One region of the Streptomyces sp. NPDC002573 genome, then DNA from elsewhere that is predicted to be linked to it. Evidence: riboswitches for the same ligand, from Rfam matches in the RefSeq annotation. Region 1 holds a riboswitch; each other region holds the start of a gene.
The links. Region 1 has a riboswitch for thiamine pyrophosphate ahead of thiC (phosphomethylpyrimidine synthase ThiC). Riboswitches for the same ligand answer to the same signal wherever they lie in the genome.
Positions count from the first base shown of each region.

Region 2: linked by a shared signal. The riboswitch ahead of thiO (glycine oxidase ThiO) and the one ahead of thiC (phosphomethylpyrimidine synthase ThiC) in region 1 are both predicted to bind thiamine pyrophosphate.
Region 3: linked by a shared signal. The riboswitch ahead of ACFYX0_RS34200 (thiamine ABC transporter substrate binding subunit) and the one ahead of thiC (phosphomethylpyrimidine synthase ThiC) in region 1 are both predicted to bind thiamine pyrophosphate.

Region 1 covers NZ_JBIARC010000034.1:15,168-18,437, reverse strand. Annotated here, with positions in the region: gene thiC (phosphomethylpyrimidine synthase ThiC) at 78-1,880, opposite strand; TPP riboswitch at 1,873-2,029, opposite strand; gene ACFYX0_RS28280 (YibE/F family protein) at 2,101-3,270, shown strand, end outside.
Region 2 covers NZ_JBIARC010000002.1:250,930-254,199, reverse strand. Annotated here, with positions in the region: gene ACFYX0_RS03280 (thiazole synthase) at 1-2, opposite strand, end outside; gene thiS (sulfur carrier protein ThiS) at 7-207, opposite strand; gene thiO (glycine oxidase ThiO) at 204-1,370, opposite strand; TPP riboswitch at 1,369-1,481, opposite strand; gene ACFYX0_RS03265 (NAD(P)/FAD-dependent oxidoreductase) at 1,703-2,929, shown strand; gene ACFYX0_RS03260 (Rv2175c family DNA-binding protein) at 3,079-3,270, shown strand, end outside.
Region 3 covers NZ_JBIARC010000050.1:55,291-58,560, forward strand. Annotated here, with positions in the region: gene ACFYX0_RS34195 (ABC transporter permease) at 1-1,059, opposite strand, end outside; gene ACFYX0_RS34200 (thiamine ABC transporter substrate binding subunit) at 1,035-2,072, opposite strand; TPP riboswitch at 2,200-2,305, opposite strand; gene rlmN (23S rRNA (adenine(2503)-C(2))-methyltransferase RlmN) at 2,371-3,270, opposite strand, start outside.

The sequences.
Region 1 (3,270 bases):
GCGATCCGCGAGCCATTTTGACGGTCCACCGGACTGCGCTGGAGCCCTCCTCGAGAGCCCCAGCGCCACGTTGGCCGTCAGTCGGCGACAGGCAGGTACACCCGGTTCCCCGCCTCCGCGAACTCCTTCGACTTCTGGAGCATTCCCTCGGCGACCTCCTGCGCCGACGCGCCCTCAGCCGTCGCACCACCGAAGCGCTGCGTGATGTCCCGGCTGATCTTCATGGAGCAGAACTTCGGACCGCACATCGAGCAGAAGTGAGCCGTCTTGGCCGGCTCCGCGGGGAGGGTCTCGTCGTGGAAGTCGCGGGCCGTGTCCGGGTCGAGGGCCAGGTTGAACTGGTCCTCCCAGCGGAACTCGAACCGCGCGTCGGACAGCGCGTCGTCCCACTCCTGCGCGCCCGGGTGCCCCTTGGCGAGATCGGCCGCGTGGGCGGCGATCTTGTAGGTGATGACGCCGGTCTTGACGTCGTCACGGTCGGGCAGGCCCAGGTGCTCCTTGGGCGTGACGTAGCAGAGCATGGCCGTGCCCCACCAGGCGATCATGGCGGCACCGATGCCGGAGGTGATGTGGTCGTACGCCGGCGCGATGTCCGTGGTCAGCGGGCCGAGCGTATAGAACGGAGCTTCATCGCAGATCTCCTGCTGCAGATCGATGTTCTCCTTGATCTTGTGCATCGGGACGTGTCCCGGGCCCTCGATCATCGTCTGTACGTCGAAACGCCTGGCCACACGGCCGAGTTCCCCGAGGGTGCGCAGTTCCGCGAACTGTGCCTCGTCGTTGGCGTCCGCGATCGAACCCGGCCGCAGACCGTCGCCCAGCGAGTAGGTGACGTCGTAGGCCGCGAGGATCTCGCAGAGTTCCTCGAAGTTCTCGTACAGGAACGACTCCTTGTGGTGGGCGAGGCACCACGCCGCCATGATCGAGCCGCCGCGCGAGACGATGCCGGTCTTGCGGTTCGCCGTCAGCGGCACGTACGCCAGGCGCACACCCGCGTGGACTGTCATGTAGTCCACGCCCTGTTCGGCCTGCTCGACGACCGTGTCCTTGTAGATCTCCCAGGTCAGTTCCTCGGCCTTGCCATCGACCTTCTCGAGCGCCTGGTAGAGCGGCACCGTGCCGATCGGCACGGGGGAGTTGCGCAGCACCCACTCACGGGTGGTGTGGATGTTGCGGCCGGTGGACAGGTCCATGACTGTGTCGGCGCCCCAGCGGGTCGCCCAGGCCATCTTCTCGACCTCCTCCTCGATGGAGGAGGTCACCGCGGAGTTGCCGATATTGGCGTTGACCTTCACCAGGAACCGCTTGCCGATGATCATCGGCTCGATCTCCGGGTGGTTGACGTTGGCCGGCAGCACCGCGCGGCCCGCCGCGATCTCCTCACGGACGACCTCGGGTGAAACGTTCTCCCGGAGAGCCACGAACTCCATCTCCGGCGTGATCTCCCCGCGGCGCGCATAGGCGAGCTGCGTCACCGCGTTGCGCTCGCGACCGCGGCGCGGCTGACGCGGGCGCCCCGGGAACACCGCGTCGAGGTTGCGCAGGCCTCCACGCGGGGAGGTGTGCTTGATCCCGTCGTCCTCGGGACGGACGGGGCGACCCGCGTACTCCTCGGTGTCGCCGCGAGCGATGATCCAGTTCTCCCGCAGCGGCGCGAGGCCCCGGCGGACGTCGGTCTCGGCTACTGGATCTGTGTACGGGCCGGAGGTGTCGTACAGGGTGACCGACTGCCCGTTGGTGAGATGCACTTGACGGACCGGCACCCGCAGATCGGGGCGCGAACCCTCGATATACGCCTTGTGCCAGCCGATGGACTTCCCGGCCCCCTGGGGCTCTTCCTCCTGAGCGGAGGCAGGCGTGCGTACGTCCTTGACGGTCATAAGACCTACTCCCTACGCCGGCATTACCCGGTAACAGGTTCAGCGGTCGGCACAGCCGTCTCCACTCGCTGATGTTCCACGTGAAACATCGCGTCTACGGAGGTCAGTGCCCTCTCAGCCCGGTGCTCCGAGCTCCCGCGTGTGCAAAAGTCCCTTCACGCTAGCGTCTAATTGGGTGAGCTGAACAGTGGGCCCTGCGCCTTCTTGCGATGATCGGGCGGTGCCCCCGACGCAGCATCTCCCCTCGCACCCGTCGCCCGAGCCGCCGCACCACCATGGCCCGGACGACAGACACAGCCGCCGAGACGGGCACGGCCACGGGCCCGGCGGTGGACACGGCCACTCCCACAGTCACAGCCATGGCCCCGCGGCCCCCGTGTCGCGGCATCTGCGCAAGGTCATCGCCGCGATCCTCATCCCGTTCACCGTGGCGGTCATCGTCGGTCTCGTGGTGCTGTGGCCCGGCGGGGTCCCGTCGCACAAGCGCTCCGGCGTCGGCTTCGACCAGCAGACCCAACAGGCCACGGTCACCACGGTCGTGGCGGTGGACTGCAAGTCCGTGAACGCCTCGGGTGGGGGCCCGATCGGCGACACCTCCCTCACCGGCGGCTCGTCGGCCCCGCAGACACCGTCCGGCACCTGCAAGAAGGCGACCGTCCGCGTCGACACCGGCAAGGACAAGGGCCGTACGTTCACGGAGATCGTCCAGCCGGACCAGTCACGACAGCTGCACCAGGGCGAGAAGGTCGTGGCCGCGTACGAGCCCTCCGCGCCGAAGGAACTGCAGTACTCGGTGACCGATGTGGACCGCACGTTCCCCATGGCCCTGCTCGCCGGCATCTTCGCCGTGGCGGTGGTGGTCGTGGGCCGGATGCGCGGGGTCATGGCACTCGTCGCGCTGTCCGTCAGCTTTCTGCTGCTCAGCCTCTTCATCCTGCCCGCGATCCTGGATGGCTCGAATCCGCTGCTCGTGGCCGTGGTCGGGTCGAGCGCCATCATGCTGATCGCCCTCTACCTGTGCCACGGTCTGTCGGCCCGTACCTCCGTGGCGGTGCTCGGCACCCTCGTCTCCCTGTCGCTGATCGGTCTTCTCGGCTCGGAGTTCATCGGCTGGGCCGCGCTGACCGGCAACACGGACGACAGCACCGGCCTGATCCACGGCCTGTACCCGCACATCGACATGAGTGGCCTGCTGCTCGCCGGCGTCATCATCGGATCCCTCGGCGTGCTCGACGACGTCACGGTGACCCAGACGTCGGCGGTCTGGGAGCTGCACGAGGCCAACCCGACGATGGGCTGGCGAGGGCTCTACCGCGCGGGCATCCGCATCGGCCGCGACCACATCGCCTCGGTCGTCAACACGCTCGTCCTGGCGTACGCGGGTGCCGCC
Region 2 (3,270 bases), on a different contig from region 1:
ATGGGATCAGCCTCCTTGGACGGCGGTGAGGACCTCGACGCGATCACCCTCGTGGAGGGCGGTCGACGGCCACTGCGTGCGCGGGACGACGGTTTCGTTGAGGGCGGCGGCCACTCCCGAGCGGGCACCGGTGAGGGCCTGTACGACGGCGTCGAGCGCCGTGCCGGGAGCGAACTGGCGGGACTCTCCGTTGACCGAGATGTTCATGCGGGCTGCTCCGTGAGCGCGGTGGCGGCGAACCGCCGGGGGGTGAAGGGGCGCGCCTCGTCCGGGAGGTCGCCCGTGGTCAGAACGTGGGCCATGACGTCGCCGGTCACCGGGGTGAGCAGGACGCCGTTGCGGTAGTGGCCGGTGGCCAGCAGCAGGCCGTCCAGCTCGGTCGGGCCGAGCAGCGGCGCGTTGTCCGGGGAGCCCGGGCGCAGTCCGGCCCGGGTCTCGGTGAGGGGCAGCTCGGTGATCCCGGGGACCAGCTCGTGCGCGTCGCGCAGCAGCTCGTAGACCCCGCCCGCGGTGACCGTCGTGTCCCAGCCCAGCTCCTCGCTGGTCGCGCCGACCACCAGCTCGCCGTTCTCGCGCGGCACCAGGTAGAGGTGGCCGCCGCGGACGACGGCGCGCACGGTACGGCTCAGGAACGGGGCGTACCGCTTCGGCACGGTCAGCCGCAGCACCTGCCCCTTCACGGGCCGTACGGGCGGCAGCACCTCGTCGGGCACCCCCGCGAGCTGCCCGCTGAGGCTGCCCGCGGCGAGCACCACCTGCTCCGCGGCCAGGTCGGTGCCGTCGGCGGTCCTGAGGCCGGCGACCCGCCCCCGCAGCACCGTCAGCCGCTCGGCCCAGCCCCGGTGGAAGCCGACCCCGGCCCGTTCACAGGCCGTGACCAGCGCCGCGACCAGCCGCCGCGGGTCGATCTGGTGGTCGCCGTCGACCTTGAGCCCGCCGCGCACCCCGGGGGCGAGCATCGGCTCCAGGCGTCGGCAGTCACGGCCGCTCAGCCATTCCGACGCAAGGCCGGAGCGCTGCTGGAGGGCATGCAGGTCCCGCAGATCGGCGCGGTCGTCGGCGTCCAGCGCGACGGCGAGCGTGCCGCACCGGCGGTATCCGAGGTCCAGACCGGTGGCCTCGGTCAGCTCGGCGGCGAAGTCCGGGTAGCGCCGTGCGGACTCCAGGTTGAGCGCGAGCAGCGTCTGCTCGCCGTAGTGCAGTTCGGTCACGGCGGCCAGCATCCCCGCGGCCACCTGGGCGGCGCCGCCACCCGGAGCGGGGTCGACCACGGTCGTGGCGAGCCCGCGCTGCGCGGCGCGCCAGGCCGTGACGAGTCCGATGATCCCGCCCCCGACGACGAGGACGTCCGAGGTACGTATGGGTGACATGGGCGTTCAGCCCCCTCCCTTCGCCGGCATGATCCGGATCAGGTTCGTACGGTCGGAGGCCGGCCAGCCTCCCTCTCAGCCCGGTGCGTCCGGGCTCCCGCGAGTGCTTGTACGGGGGCCACCCTAATCCGTGCCCGTCCGCGCCGGTAAGGGAGCCTCCCGGGGGGGCCGAGGTTGTCCGGAGCCGCGGCGGGTAGGCGCAAGGGGACCGCCCCGGTCGCCGGCAGGCAGGGCTCGGGCGGGATCGCGGCAGGCAGCGGGACGAGTGCTGTGCAGCAGGTCACTCAGCATGCCCGCTGACTGACACATTGTCAGTTGGCTAGGGTGATCAGGTGAGCGAGCAGACGCAGGAACGGGGCGATTCGGCACGGCGCGTCGTCGTCGTGGGTGCGGGCATGGCCGGGGTGCAGACCGCGGTCGCGCTGCGCGAACAGGGGTTCACCGGCCGGGTGACGCTGATCGGTGCGGAGCCGCACCAGCCGTACGACAGGCCGCCGCTGTCCAAGGCCGTGCTGCTCGGCAAGGCCGAGGGCTCCGCCTTCGACGTCGACTTCGAGGCCCTCGGCATCGAGCTGCGGCTGGGCTGCGAGGTGGTCGGCCTGCGCACCGCCGACCACGAGCTGGACACCGTGGAGGGACCCGTCGCCTACGACGTGCTGGTCCTCGCCACCGGAGCGGAACCGATCCAGCTGCCCGGCGCGGAAGGCGTCCCCGGGGTGCATCTGCTGCGCACGCTGGACGACGCCGAGCGGCTGCGGCCGGTCCTCGCCGAACAGCACGACATCGTGGTCGTGGGCGCGGGCTGGATCGGTGCCGAGTTCGCCACCGCGGCGCGCGAGGCGGGCTGCACCGTGACCGTGGTGGAGGCCGCCGACCGGCCGCTCGCGGGGGCGCTGCCCGCGGAGGTGGCCGCCCCGATGGCGGCCTGGTACGCGGACAGCGGGGCGGAACTGCGCACCCACGCGCGCGTGGACCGCATCGAGTCCGGGGCCGTGGTGCTCGACGACGGGTCCCGGGTGCCGGCGGACGCGGTGGTCGTGGGCATCGGGGCACGTCCGGCCACGGCGTGGCTCGCCGGCTCGGGCGTCGAGCTGGGCGCGCACGGGGAGGTGCTGGCCGACGAGCACCTGCGCACCTCGGTGCCGGACGTGTACGCCGTCGGGGACTGCGCGTCCTTCCCGTCGGGGCGGTACGAGCAGCGCCTGCTGGTCCACCACTGGGACAACGCCCTCCAGGGCCCGCGCACGGTGGCCGCGAACATCATCGGGGAGACCCCGATGGCGTACGACCCCGTGCCGTACTTCTGGTCGGAGCAGTTCGGCCGCTTCGTCCAGTACGTGGGCCACCACGCCGCGGCCGACACGACCGTCTGGCGCGGGAGCCCGCAGGGTGCCGCCTGGGCCGTGTGCTGGCTGCGCTCGGGCAGCCTGGTGGGCCTGCTGGCGGTGGGCCGCCCCCGGGACCTGGCGCAGGGCCGCCGGCTGATCGAGTCGGGCACCCCGATGGACCCGGAGCTGCTGGCGGACGCGTCGCGCCCGCTGAAGGAGGCGACGGCGTAGGGGCAGGTCCCGGGCGCCGCGTCCCGGCCCGCCCATGCCCCCGTTCGCGGGACGGCGGGGGCCCTCCGTGTCCACCGCCGGAGGCAACCGGCACTCTGCCGGAGGTGCCCCGCTTCCGACTGTCAGTCCGGGATGGCACGCTTGATCCCGTGACCGAGATTGACGCAAAGATTGATGCTCTCGTCCCCGGCTGGCTCACCCTCCCCGACATCGCCGAGGCACTCGACGTCGAGGTGACCCGCGTGCGGCAGCTGGTCAAGGAGGGCCAGCTCGTCGCCGTACGCCGTGGCGAGAACCGCGCACTGCACGTCCCCGACGCCTTCATCGACGGGGACAAGGTG
Region 3 (3,270 bases), on a different contig from region 1:
GCCGATCGCGTTGACCGGCGCGACGAGGAAGGTCCCGCCGTCCGCGTGCGTCAGGGCCGCGTAGTACGCGAACCCGGGCGCCTCGAGCGACCGGGCGACGAGCACGGCGAGCGGCAGGACGAGCAGGACGGCGACGGTGGCGAGGACCGAGACGAGCAGCGCCCACTGGCCGGCACCACGCGGTCTGCGCGCCGTGCGGGACGCGTCGACCAGCCGGAGCGCGCTCTCCCGGCGGCGCACGGTCCAGGCGTGCACCACGAGGATCGCGCCCACCGCCAGGAACTGCACGATCGTCAGCACGGCCGCTGTGGACAGGTCGAAGAGCTCGGAGGTCTGCCGGTAGATCTCCACCTCCAGGGTGGAGAAGGTGGGGCCGCCCAGGATCTGCACCACACCGAACGAGGTGAAGGTGAACAGGAAGACCATGAGGCCGGCGGCGGCCACCGCCGGACCCAGGGCGGGCAGCGTCACTGTCCGCCAGGCGGCGGCGCGGGAGGCGCCGAGCACCCGCGCGGCCTCCTCCTGGCGCGGGTCGAGCTGCGCCCACAGGCCGCCGACCGTGCGCACGACGACCGCGTAGTTGAAGAAGACATGCGCGAGCAGGATGGCCCACACGGTGGTGTCGAGCCGCACGCCCCACAGGTCGTCGAGGAGTCCGCCGCGGCCGACGAGCGCCAGGAAGGCCGTGCCGACGACCACCGTGGGCAGCACGAACGGGACGGTGACGACCGCGCGCAGCAGCTGCTTGCCGGGGAACTCCAGCCGGGCGAAGACATAGGCGCCGGGCAGCGCCACCAGCAGGGTGAGCGCGGTGGACACGAGCGCCTGCCAGGTGGTGAACCACAGCACATGCCGGATGTCCGGCTGTGCGAGCACGTCCGCCAGGCGCCCGAGGCGCCACACCCCGTCGACGCGCAGACCGCGCGCGACGATGGCGGCGACGGGGTAGGCGAAGAAGACCGCGAAGAACACGACGGGCAGCGCCATCAGCCCGAGGCGCGCCGCACCGCCCCGGTTCGCCCGCTTCCTCGGGGCTACTTCAGTACGAGCGACGTCCACGACCTGACCCACTGGTCACGGTTGGCGGCGATCTTCGTCGGCGCCATGGTCTCGGGGTTCTTGGCCGCGGGCCCGTACTCGGTGAACTCGGCGGGCACCCGCGCGCCCTGCACGACCGGGTAGACGTACATGTTGAGCGGCATGTCCTCCTGGAACCTCCTGCTGATCAGGAAGTCGAGGAACGCCTCGGCGCCTTTGGGGTTGTGAGCGTTGCTCAGCAGCCCCGCGAACTCGATCTGGCGGAAGCAGGTGCCGGTCGCGACGCCGGTCGGCGCGGTCGTGGGCCGCGGCTTGGCGTAGACGACCTCGGCGGGCGGGGAGGAGGCGTACGACACGACGAGCGGCCGGTCGCCGCCCGACTTCCTGCCACCGGCCGAACCGGAGAACTCCTGGTCGTAGGCCTGCTCCCAGCCGTCGACCACCTTCACGCCGTTGTTCTTGAGCTTGTTCCAGTACTCCTGCCAGCCCTTGTCGCCGTACTGTGCGGCGGTGCCGAGCAGGAAGCCGAGGCCCGGCGAGGAGGTGGCGGCGTTCTCGGTGACGAGGAGGTTCTTGTAGGCGGGCTTGACGAGGTCGTCGAAGGAGGCCGGCGGGGCGAGCTTGTGGTCGGCGAAGTACTTCTTGTCGTAGTTGACGCAGATGTCGCCGTAGTCGATCGGGGTGACCCGGTGCTTGTCCCCGTCCAGCTGGTACTGCGCGCCGACCTGGTCGAGTCCCTTGGCCTTGTAGGGCTGGAAGAGCCCGTTGTCGAGGGCCCGGGACAGCAGCGTGTTGTCGACGCCGAAGAAGGCGTCGCCCTGCGGGTTGTCCTTGGTGAGGATCGCCTTGTTGACGGCTTGGCCCGCGTCGCCGTCCGGGAGGACCTTGACGTGGTAGCCGGACTCCTTCTCGAACGCCGCGATGACGCTCTTGGAGGCGGCCCATGAGTCGTGGCTGACGAGGGTCACGGTCTTGGGATCGCCGCCGCTCCCTGCGGTGGAGCCGGACGATCCGCACGCGGACAGCGTGACCATGCCCAGCCCGACGGCGACGGCCGCGAACTGCTTGCCGGTGATGCCCACTGATTTCCTCCTGGAGGTGACCAGGAAGAGACGCGGCCCTGCCCGGGAACCCCGAAAAGTCCCGGGCAGGGCGCAACAGCTCGAGTGAAGACCGAACTCCCTACCCAGAATGACCTGGGCGAGGTTCAGAGGGTCTGCGGGCTCTCCCGCACTCTCAGCGCTGTGGCGCTCCCCTGTCGGAATATGCAGATATGAACAGCCATGAACAGCTATGACTGATTACGGACTACGAGATAGGACGGCCATCAGACTACCGCTCGATGGCCGCCAGCTGACCACACGCTCCGTCGATCTCCTGGCCCCGGGTGTCCCGGATGGTCGCCGGCACTCCATGGGCTGCGATCGCCTCGACGAACGCCTTCTCGTCCTCGGGCCGCGACGCGGTCCACTTGGAGCCGGGCGTCGGGTTGAGCGGGATCAGATTGACGTGCACGGGCCTGCCCTTGAGCAGCCGGCCGAGCCGGTCACCGCGCCACGCCTGGTCGTTGATGTCCCGGATCAGGGCGTACTCGATGGACAGCCGGCGCCCGGACCTCTCGGCGTACTCGAACCCGGCGTCGAGGACCTCGCGTACCTTCCACCGCGTGTTGACGGGCACGAGGGTGTCACGCAGCTCGTCGTCCGGTGCGTGCAGCGAGATCGCGAGACGGCACTTGAAGCCCTCGTCGGCGAAGCGGTGGATGGCCGGCACCAGGCCCACGGTCGACACGGTGATCCCGCGCTGCGACAGCCCGAGCCCGTCCGGCGCGGGGTCGGTGAGGGCGCGGATGGCGCCGACGACGCGCTTGTAGTTGGCGAGGGGCTCGCCCATGCCCATGAAGACGATGTTGGACAGCCGCGCCGGGCCACCGGGGATCTCACCGTCGCGCAGCGCCCGCATGCCGTCCACGATCTGGTGCACGATCTCCGCGGTGGACAGGTTGCGGTCGAGGCCGGCCTGACCGGTGGCGCAGAACGGGCAGTTCATACCGCAGCCGGCCTGGGAGCTGATGCACATGGTGACCCGGTCTGGGTAGCGCATCAGCACGGACTCCACGAGCGTCCCGTCGAAGAGCCGCCACAACGTCTTGCGGGTGGTCTCCTGGTCGGTCGACAGATGCCGTACGACGGTCATCAGCTCCGGGAGCAGTGCCTCCTGGAGCCTGCCGCG